Linked DNA regions of Nitratidesulfovibrio vulgaris str. Hildenborough. The protein of the gene in region 1 interacts with the protein of each later gene in a pairwise test. Links are inferred from orthologs where the notes say so. Each region holds a gene or a part of one and is shown on either strand. Other genes may lie near its edges.

Region 1 (5,219 bases):
CTGTCCCACCCGCAGGGGGCTGTCGGCAAGGAACGCGTAGAGCGTGTAATAGGCCTTGTCGTGCATGAGAATGACCACACGACCGAAGCCGCGCAACACGTCGTTATGCACCACCTTGCCCCACGCCACCGCACGCACGGGCGTGCCCTCGCGCAGGGCGATGCCCACGCCGCGCACCGGCGGGTTGGCCTCCGGCGCCCAGCGGCGGACCACCCGCCCTTCCGCAGGCCACGGCAGTCTGCCCTTCATCTTGGAGATGTCGCGCCCCGCCATCTGCTCAAGGCGTACGTTGAACTCCTGTATGAGGGCCAGCACGTCGCGCAGTTCACCTTCGGCATCCTGCTTCTCGCGCCGCACGTCGGACAACTGCTGCCTGAACCGCAACTTGTCCTGCAAGAGGCTGTCCCTGTCCGCGCTGATGCGGGCCACCTGCGTCCGCACTTCGGCCATGAGGGTCTCGCGCTTCTCAAGCGAGGCGGAGATGGCCTCCTGCTGGTGACGCAACTCGGCACGATGCGTCTCTATGCTGCGGTATATCTCCTGCGTCCACGTATATTCGCGTTCTGCGGTCTGCCAGTCCTCGATGTCGCGCCCGCCGGTACCCTCCTGCCGCACGTGCAGGGGCCAGAGCATGGACATGAGCCGTGCGAGTTCGGCCTCTGACGCATCACGATCCTTCTGGAGGCGTTCCAGTGCCTGACGCACATCACCCACAGCCGACTCCAGCAGCGCGAGTTCAGCCTCCTGCTTCGCCACCTTGCTCTCCAGCAGGGCGATACGGTCTTCAGCGGCGGCAAGATTGGCGTTGAGCGAACGCTCTTGCGCAGAGAGTCTGGCGAGGCTGTCGCGACGGGCCTTCTCACGGGCACGCTCTTCACTGATGGCCTCGCGTAATTCCTTCTCACTGGACGGGGCGGCATGGGCAGGTGTGACGACAAGGCAGCACAGTGCCACAAGAAGCAACGCCAGCCATACCGGGGCCGAGGGGGCCGCATGGCCTACGGTCAGACCGTGCCCCATCAGGCCGCGCGTCCCTAGCACTCGCACCCCTAGCACGCGCACCCTTCCATGAAGGGACCGAGAGGGCACGCCGCGCAGTCGGGACGGGACTTGTGGCACCACCCTTTGGCCACCCGGACGATGAGGGCGTGGAATTCGTTGTAGAGCACCGGGTCGGGGTCGAGAACATCCATGAAGAAGTCACGCATCTCGTCGTAGTGGACATCCTCGGGCAGAAGGCCGTGCCGCGAGAGGATGCGACGCGTGTACGCATCGACCACGAAGGAGGGATGCCCGAAGGCATAGAGCAGGATGGAGTCGGCAGTCTCCGGGCCGATGCCCTTCACGGACAGCAGGCGCTCACGCAGGGCGTCACCGTCCTCCCCGGCAGACGCCGAAAGCGCGTCGAGGTCGCCCGCGCAGGCCTCGTCGAAGAAGAGCATGAGGTCACGCAGACGGGTCGTCTTCATGCGGAAATAGCCCGAAGGCCTGATGCAGGCCTCGACCAACTGGGGCGAAGCGGCGAGAAGCGCGCCCACATCCGAGAGAAGACCGGCATCACGCAGGTTGGCGATGGCCTTCTCCACATTGCCCCACGCCGTATTCTGGGTGAGCACGGCCCCTATGGCCACCTCAAGGGGAGTCTCGCCGGGCCACCAGCCGCTTGGGCCGAGGCGGGCAGACATCGCCGCGTACATGTCAAGGAGAAGTCGTTGCCTGTCGCTTCGCATGACGGGACTCTAGCCGTTACGACAGCGCATCGCAACAGACGGGACTGACAGGACTGACGACAAGAGCATACATGGCAAGGTGCTGGAGATGGGACCGGACAGCCCGACACTTCACGACGGGACTGCCGGACGGGTGAAGACCGAAAGACCGGCGGCAGGCATACCACGTATGCCGCAGGGCCGCCGCGAGGTGCAGGGGCGGCTACACGACTGGCGGGCGTGAAGTTCCCCCCACGCCCGCCACGAACGCTATTCCCAGACCAGCGCGGCCCACTCGCCATCGATGATGCGTCGGGCCGGGCCGAGGCCCTGCGCCCTGTAGGCGGCCTCGACGCCGTCGGCCTGCACTTCGAGAAGCCCGGAGAGGACGAGGCAGCCCGCGTCACCCTTGAGGGCCGTGATGTCGGCGGCAAGTTCCTTCAGCGGCTGCGCGAGGATGTTGGCCAGCACCACGTCGAAGGTGCGCCCGCGCACGACTTCGGTGCTGCCCGCCATGACGTCGAACGCCTCTGCCACACCGTTGATGTGGCGGTTCTCATCGGCGTTCTCCACCGCGAGGGGGTCGATGTCGGTGCCTGTGCCGGAAAGTCCGAGCAATGCGCAGCCGATGCCGAGAATACCCGACCCCGTGCCGAGGTCGAGAAAGCTCATTCCGGCGCGGATGCGACCTTCCGCCGCCAGTTGCGACACCACGCCAAGGCAAAGGGCCGTGGTAGGATGGTGTCCGGTACCGAACGCCGTCTTGGGTTCGATGACGATGGGCATGCGCCCTTCGAGAGGGGCACTGTCGCGCAGCCACGGGGGAATGACCAGAAAGTGCGTGCCCACGGGGACGGGTGTGAAGAACTCGCGCCACGAGGCAAGCCAGTCGGCGGCCTCGACGTCTTCACGGTCAAGCAGGGCGTCGGGCAGGAAGGCCCGCACGTCGGCCACGAGGGCTTCTATGAAAGGGGCGTTCTCGCAGTGGACGCGCAGACGCACCTCTCCGGTGGGCAGCGATTCCTCTTCCCACCCGAAGGCGACCTTCTGCGAAAGAAGGCCCGAGGTGAGCTCTGCGCTTTCCTCGGGCACGATGATGTCAAGTCTGTGTAGTTGCGGCATGGCTCATGTTCGCGCCTGATACCGCGCCATCTGCTTTTCAAGCCGTCGACTCGTGGCCGTGAGCACCCAGCAGATGACGAAATACATCAGGGCGATGGTCAGAAAGATTTCAGTCGGCGCCGTGAGCGTGCGGTTGTTCACCTGCGTCGCGGTGCGGGTCAGTTCCGATACGCCGATGATGTACGCCAGCGAGGTGTCTTTGGTCAAACTGACGAACTGGTTCACGAACGAGGGAATCATGTTGCGCAATGCCTGCGGCAGGATGACGAAGAGCATGGCCTGCGTCTTCGAAAGCCCCGTACCGCGTGCGGCCTCCATCTGTCCTGCGGGCAGGGCCAGCACGCCAGCGCGCACTATCTCCGCGATGTAGGCGCCGGTGAACACGATGAAGGCGATGAGGGCGCTCTCCGCCTCGGGCAGGGTGTGCCCAAGAGCGATGGGAGCGAGAAAATAGAACCAGAAGATGAGCATGAGCAGCGGAATGCCGCGTATGACCTCGACATACACGATGGCGGGGGCGCGCACCCACCATTTTTCCGAAAGGCGCATAAGGCCGAAGGCCAGACCAAGCCAGAAGGCCCCGAAGATACCCCCTATAGCGAGGAGGATGCTCATGGCCATGCCACCGAGAGGCCCGTCGGGGTACGACCCGACGAGCAGATAGTTCATATTGTTCCAGACGACATCCCACTGCATGGTGCACCCCCTAGTATTTGATCGTCCGCAGGAAGTGCGTGTTGTACAGGTTGATGAGAAGCGAGACCATGAGCGATATGCACAGGTAGATGAGCGTGCTCACGGTGAACGCCTCGAAGCCGTGGAACGTGTACGACTCTATCTGGCGGGCCATGTAGGTGAGTTCCATGACACCGATGGTCATGCACAGCGAAGAGTTCTTGAACAGGTTGAGCGCCTGCGAGATGAGCGGCGGCACGATGATGCGAAAGGCCTGCGGCAGCACGACGTAGGACATGGCCTGCATGAACGACAGGCCGCATGCGCGTGAGGCTTCAAGCTGCGTGCGGGGAATGGAGAAGATACCGGAACGTATCTCTTCGGCGATGAACGCGGCGGTATAGACGGTGAGCGAGATGACCCCCGCCGCGAATTCGAAGTTCTGCTTGTACAACCACTGGTTCACGGCGTCGGGCAATACGGCGTCGGAACCGAAGTACCAGAAGAATATCTGCACCAGAAGCGGCGTGTTACGGAAGAACTCCGTAAAGGCAACGCTGAACCACACGAAAGGCCGTACGCCGGAAAGGCGCATGACGGCGATAAGCGTACCCAGCAGCATGGCGAGCACGAGTGAAAGGCCTGAAAGCTGGCAGGTGGTGATGACCCCCTGCACTATCCAGTCGAGACGCTCACCCGAGAGAACGAGATTCCAGTCGAACGTGTACTGCAATGCGGTATCCACTTGAACCGGGGCGCGGTCGACCCGCGCCCCGGGAAAGGTCGGTCATGCCTCAGGGCCAGACTTCCATCTTCCACTTGAGGGGGATGAAGTACTTGGTGTCCTTGCCGAACCACTTGTCGTACGACTTCTGGTAGGCACCGGTTGTCCACATCTCCGCAAGGCTCTTGTTCACGAAGTCGCGGAACTTCGAATCGTTCTCGACCAGGCCGAGACCGTAAGGTTCAGAGGCGATGAAGTCGCCCACGATGTCCCACTTGTCAGGCTCGGGGTCGGAATTCTTGAGGCCCACGAGGATGGGTTCGTCGGTGGTGACGGCTTCGGCCTTGCCCTGCTTGAGGGCGAGGAACGCCTGCGGGTACTCGTCGAACGACACCACCACGCAGTCGGGCTGGGCGGCCTTCATGTTCTTCTCGGAGGTCGACCCCTTCACGGTGGCGACCTTCTTGCCCTTGAGGTCGGCCGCGGACTTGATGCCACCGCCCTTCTTCACCAGCAGGCGCTGACCTGCGTCGAAGTAGGTGATGGAGAAGTCGATCACGTCGTCACGCTCGAACTTGTGGGTCATGGTGGCAGCCACGAGGTCCACCGAACCCTGCGTGAGCATGGGGATGCGGGTGGCGCTGGTCACGGTCTTGACCTCCAGCTTCACCCCTGCCCTGTCGGCGATGAACTGGCAGATGTCGACGTCGAAGCCCACAAGCTGCTTGGACGTCTCATCGATGAAACCGAAGGGCACGACGGAGTCTTTCACGCCGCACACGAGCGTGCCGCGCTGCTTGATCTCGTCGAGCTTGCCGGCATGGGCCACCGCTGCGGTGAGAACCAGACCGAGGGTCAGGGCCAAAAGCAACAGACGCTTCATGATGCTCCCTCTCTGCTACGGGTTGCGGGAGAAGCTCTCCCTGTGAATCCGCTCCGTCTACAGTATCTCGCGCAGGAACGCCTTGGTGCGCTCATGCTGCGGGTTC
Region 2 (3,736 bases), 590 kb from region 1 along the record:
TTCCGAGATCGTGGAGTAACGCCATGCGCGTCAACATCCAGCTTGCCTGCACCGAGTGCAAGCGGCGTAACTACGCGACCGACAAGAACAAGAAGAATACTACTGGCCGTCTCGAACTGAAGAAGTATTGTCCCTGGGACAAGAAGCACACAGTTCACCGCGAGACCAAGTAAGTAGTACCTTCATAGTGCAGGGCAGTAGCTCTAACGGCTAGAGCGCCGGTCTCCAAAACCGGATGTTGGGGGTTCGAATCCCTCCTGCCCTGCCATTTCCCTTCTCTTCTCGGGTAGAGGCGATAATGGCGAAAAAGCAATCAAATGCGCCGGAAGCGGCCTCTGCGAGCAGCGGCACCAGTCTCGGAGACAAGGTCACCCAATTCAGGGACTATGTCGAAGAGGCGAAGGTCGAGCTCCGGAAGGTTTCCTGGCCCACCCGGAAGGAAGCCTGGGCGACCAGCATGACCGTGCTGGTCTTTGTGTTCGTCATGTCCCTGTTCCTCGGTTTCGTGGACCTCGGACTGACGCATCTCATCGAATTCATCCTCTCCTGACGGGCTGTGCCATGACCGAGACGACTACCGCCTCAAAGGCCCGTTGGTACATCGTACATACCTATTCGGGCTTCGAGAACAGGGTTGAACAGACCATCCGCGAAATGATCCGCACCGGGCAATCCCAGGACGAGATCGTCGAGGTGGTCGTTCCTACGGAAAAGGTCATCGAACTCGTCAAGGGCGAGAAGAGGACCTCCACCCGCAAGTTCTACCCCGGGTATGTGATGGTCAAGATGTTCATGACGGATTTCTCGTGGCATCTCGTCCAGTCCATTCCCAAGGTTACGGGGTTTGTCGGCGGCAAGAACCGCCCCACACCCATGCGCGACAGCGAAGCCGAGCGCATCCTTGCCATGATGGAATCGCGTCAGGAGCAGCCGCGGCCGAAGTTCAACTTCGATCGTGGGGATGAAGTACGGGTCATCGACGGGCCCTTCGGCGGCTTCAACGGAGTCGTTGAAGACGTCAACTATGACAAGGGCAAACTCAGGGTCTCGGTTTCGATCTTCGGTCGCCAGACCCCTGTCGAGCTGGACTTCGTTCAGGTTTCCAAGGGATAGCAGACGACGTTACCGCGCGGTGACAGGCTCACCGTGTCGTTCAGAGGTATAGAGCAATGGCTAAGAAAGAAGTTGCCAAAATCAAGCTGCAGATTCCCGCTGGTGCTGCGAACCCCTCGCCGCCGGTGGGCCCCGCCCTGGGTCAGCATGGTCTGAACATCATGGCGTTCTGCAAGGAGTTCAATGCCAAGACGATGGAACAGAAGGGTATGATCACCCCTGTTGTCATCACCGTCTACGCCGACCGCTCCTTCAGCTTTATCACCAAGACCCCCCCCGCTTCCGTGCTCCTGATCAAGGCTGCCAAGCTTGAGAAGGGTTCGGGCGAACCCAACCGTAACAAGGTCGGCAGCGTCACCATGGCGCAGGTCGAAGAGATCGCGGCTCTCAAGATGCCCGACCTCACCGCCAAAGACCTTGAGGCGGCCAAGCGCAACATCCTGGGTACCGCCCGCAGCATGGGCATTGAAGTGAAGTAGCGCTTCGTTAATCAGTTGCACTGCCGTCCGCCGGATCATTCCGGCCACACACCCCGTGACCGAGGCGGCAGGAGATTTCAAACGACAGCAAGCACATAAGGTGGGTACAATGCCCAAGCACGGCAAAAAATATCGTAACGCGACAGAAGGCCTCGACCTTACCGTCAAGTACTCCGTCGAAGACGCCGTGGCCAAGTCTCTGGCCGCCGCTCCTGCCAAGTTCGACGAAACCGTCGACGTGGCCATCTGCCTTGGCGTCGACCCCAAATATTCCGATCAGATGGTTCGCGGTGCCGTGACCATGCCCAACGGGCTTGGCAAGACCGTTCGCGTAGCCGTCTTCTGCAAGGGTGAAAAGGAAGCCGAAGCCAAGGCCGCCGGTGCCGATGTCGCCGGTGCCGAAGAGCTTGTCGCCAAGATCAAGGAAGGCTGGCTCGACTTCGACAAGGCCATCGCCACCCCCGACGTCATGGCCCTTGTCGGCCAGATCGGTCGTGTGCTCGGCCCCCGCGGCCTGATGCCCAACGCCAAGACCGGCACCGTCACCTTCGACATCACCACCGCCATCAAGGAAATGAAGGCCGGTCGCGTCGAGTTCAAGGTTGACAAGGCCGGTGTCCTTCACGCCCCTCTCGGCAAGGTGTCCTTCGGTTCCGAGAAGATCCTCGGCAACCTCAAGGCCCTTATCGACACCGTGAACCGCCTCAAGCCCTCCAGCGCCAAGGGTACCTACATGCAGGCCATGGCGATCTCCACCACCATGGGCCCCGGCGTGAAGGTCGATCCCACCCTGATCAAGAAGTTCATCGAAGGCTAACCCCCTTCGTAGATATCAGGCCCGGGCGCAAGTCCGGGCCGTTTCCGGCAAATGGTAGGAAATTCGAGTCGAAGAAAGCAGGTGGCCGCAAGGTCTTAAACATCCTGCCGAGATTCAGCTTTGGCTCGGCATTTCCACCTTGGCAAACCCGAACTCGAGGAGAGTCACGTGAACAGGTCCGAAAAAGCCGCCATCATCGAGCAGCTCAAGTCTCGTGCCGAGGCTGCTTCCATCGCGGTCGTGACCGACTTCAAGGGTATGCCGGTGGAAGAGCTGACCCGTCTCAGAGTGAAGCTGCGCGAGAATGGTTGTGAATACCACGTCGTGAAGAACACTCTGGCACGGATTGCTTTCACCGGCACTGCGCATGAGCCGATTGGTACTCGGTTCAAGGAAAACTGCGCAGTTGCCCTTGGGTTCGATGATCCCGTCGCGGTGGCCAAGGCGTTGACCGATTTCGCCAAGACCAGCAAGCTGTTCGCTATCCGCCACGGCAGCCTTGAGGGCAAGGCCCTCTCCGCCGACCAGGTCTCCGACCTGGCCAAGCTGCCCAGCAAGCCTGAACTGCTCGCTCGCGCCCTTGGCACGATGAACGCCGTTCCCACCAACTTCGTCAGTCTGTTCGCCAACATCATCCGCAGCCTGCTCTATGTCCTCAAGGACCTCGAGAGCAAGAAAGCCGCGGCCTAGTTGCGAACGTAACGAACCACCACGCAAGCCAAAGATCCTAAAGGAGCCAAACAATGTCCATCACCAAAGAACAGGTCGTTGAATTCATCGGCAACATGACTGTCCTCGAACTCTCCGAATTCATCAAGGAACTCGAAGAGAAGTTCGGCGTTTCCGCTGCCGCTCCCATGGCTGCCATGGCCGTTGCCGCTCCTGCTGGCGATGCCGCCCCTGCCGAAGAAGAAAAGACCGAATTCGACATCATCCTGAAGAGCGCCGGTGCCAACAAGATCGGCGTCATCAAGGTTGTCCGCGCCCTTACCGGCCTCGGCCTGAAGGAAGCCAAGGACAAGGTCGACGGCGCTCCCTCGACCCTGAAGGAAGCCGCTTCCAAGGAAGAGGCCGAAGAAGCCAAGAAGCAGCTCGTCGAAGCTGGCGCCGAAGTCGAAATCAAGTAGTTTCGGTTTCAGCCGCCGCATGGCGCATCCACAGCGCGGGCGGGTCACCGCCCGCGCTTCTTATACTTTTTCGGGCTTGACGGGAACGAAGGGTTGCACTTCAGGCACGAATAGACTAACTTTGAAGTTTAGTCGAAATATTTCACCAATCGCGCGAACCCTTTCGACACGGTCGGTACGTTGTACGCCGCACACATGCA

Evidence for each region. Proteins that work in one complex are often made in the same cells at the same time.
Region 2: the proteins of DVU_RS10975 (region 1) and rplK interact in binary tests that used the Escherichia coli proteins (3 or more experiments, as listed by UniProt). The link is inferred for Nitratidesulfovibrio vulgaris str. Hildenborough from one-to-one orthologs.

The regions. Positions count from the first base shown.
Region 1 is NC_002937.3:2,433,443-2,438,661, forward strand. Bases 906-3,888 are described here. They hold DVU_RS10975 (50S ribosomal protein L11 methyltransferase), read right to left. Parts: upstream 2,832-3,888; coding sequence 1,980-2,831; downstream 906-1,979. Other genes in these bases: DVU_RS10965 (murein hydrolase activator EnvC family protein), read right to left, coding at 906-1,041; DVU_RS10970 (endonuclease III domain-containing protein), read right to left, coding at 1,050-1,730; DVU_RS10980 (amino acid ABC transporter permease), read right to left, coding at 2,835-3,527; DVU_RS10985 (amino acid ABC transporter permease), read right to left, coding at 3,538-3,888. Outside these bases: more of DVU_RS10965, read right to left, coding at 1-905; more of DVU_RS10985, read right to left, coding at 3,889-4,239; DVU_RS10990 (ABC transporter substrate-binding protein), read right to left, coding at 4,301-5,113; DVU_RS10995 (amino acid ABC transporter ATP-binding protein), read right to left, coding at 5,171-5,219. UniProt on the Escherichia coli protein: Methylates ribosomal protein L11.
Region 2 is NC_002937.3:3,020,678-3,024,413, forward strand. The notes cover bases 1-2,880. They hold rplK (50S ribosomal protein L11), read left to right. Parts: upstream 1-1,169; coding sequence 1,170-1,592; downstream 1,593-2,880. Other genes in these bases: tuf (elongation factor Tu), read left to right, coding at 1-19; rpmG (50S ribosomal protein L33), read left to right, coding at 24-173; secE (preprotein translocase subunit SecE), read left to right, coding at 299-550; nusG (transcription termination/antitermination protein NusG), read left to right, coding at 562-1,113; rplA (50S ribosomal protein L1), read left to right, coding at 1,702-2,409. In the rest of the region: more of rplJ, read left to right, coding at 2,881-3,099; rplL (50S ribosomal protein L7/L12), read left to right, coding at 3,153-3,536; DVU_RS13750 (hypothetical protein), read right to left, coding at 3,597-3,736. UniProt on the Escherichia coli protein: Forms part of the ribosomal stalk which helps the ribosome interact with GTP-bound translation factors.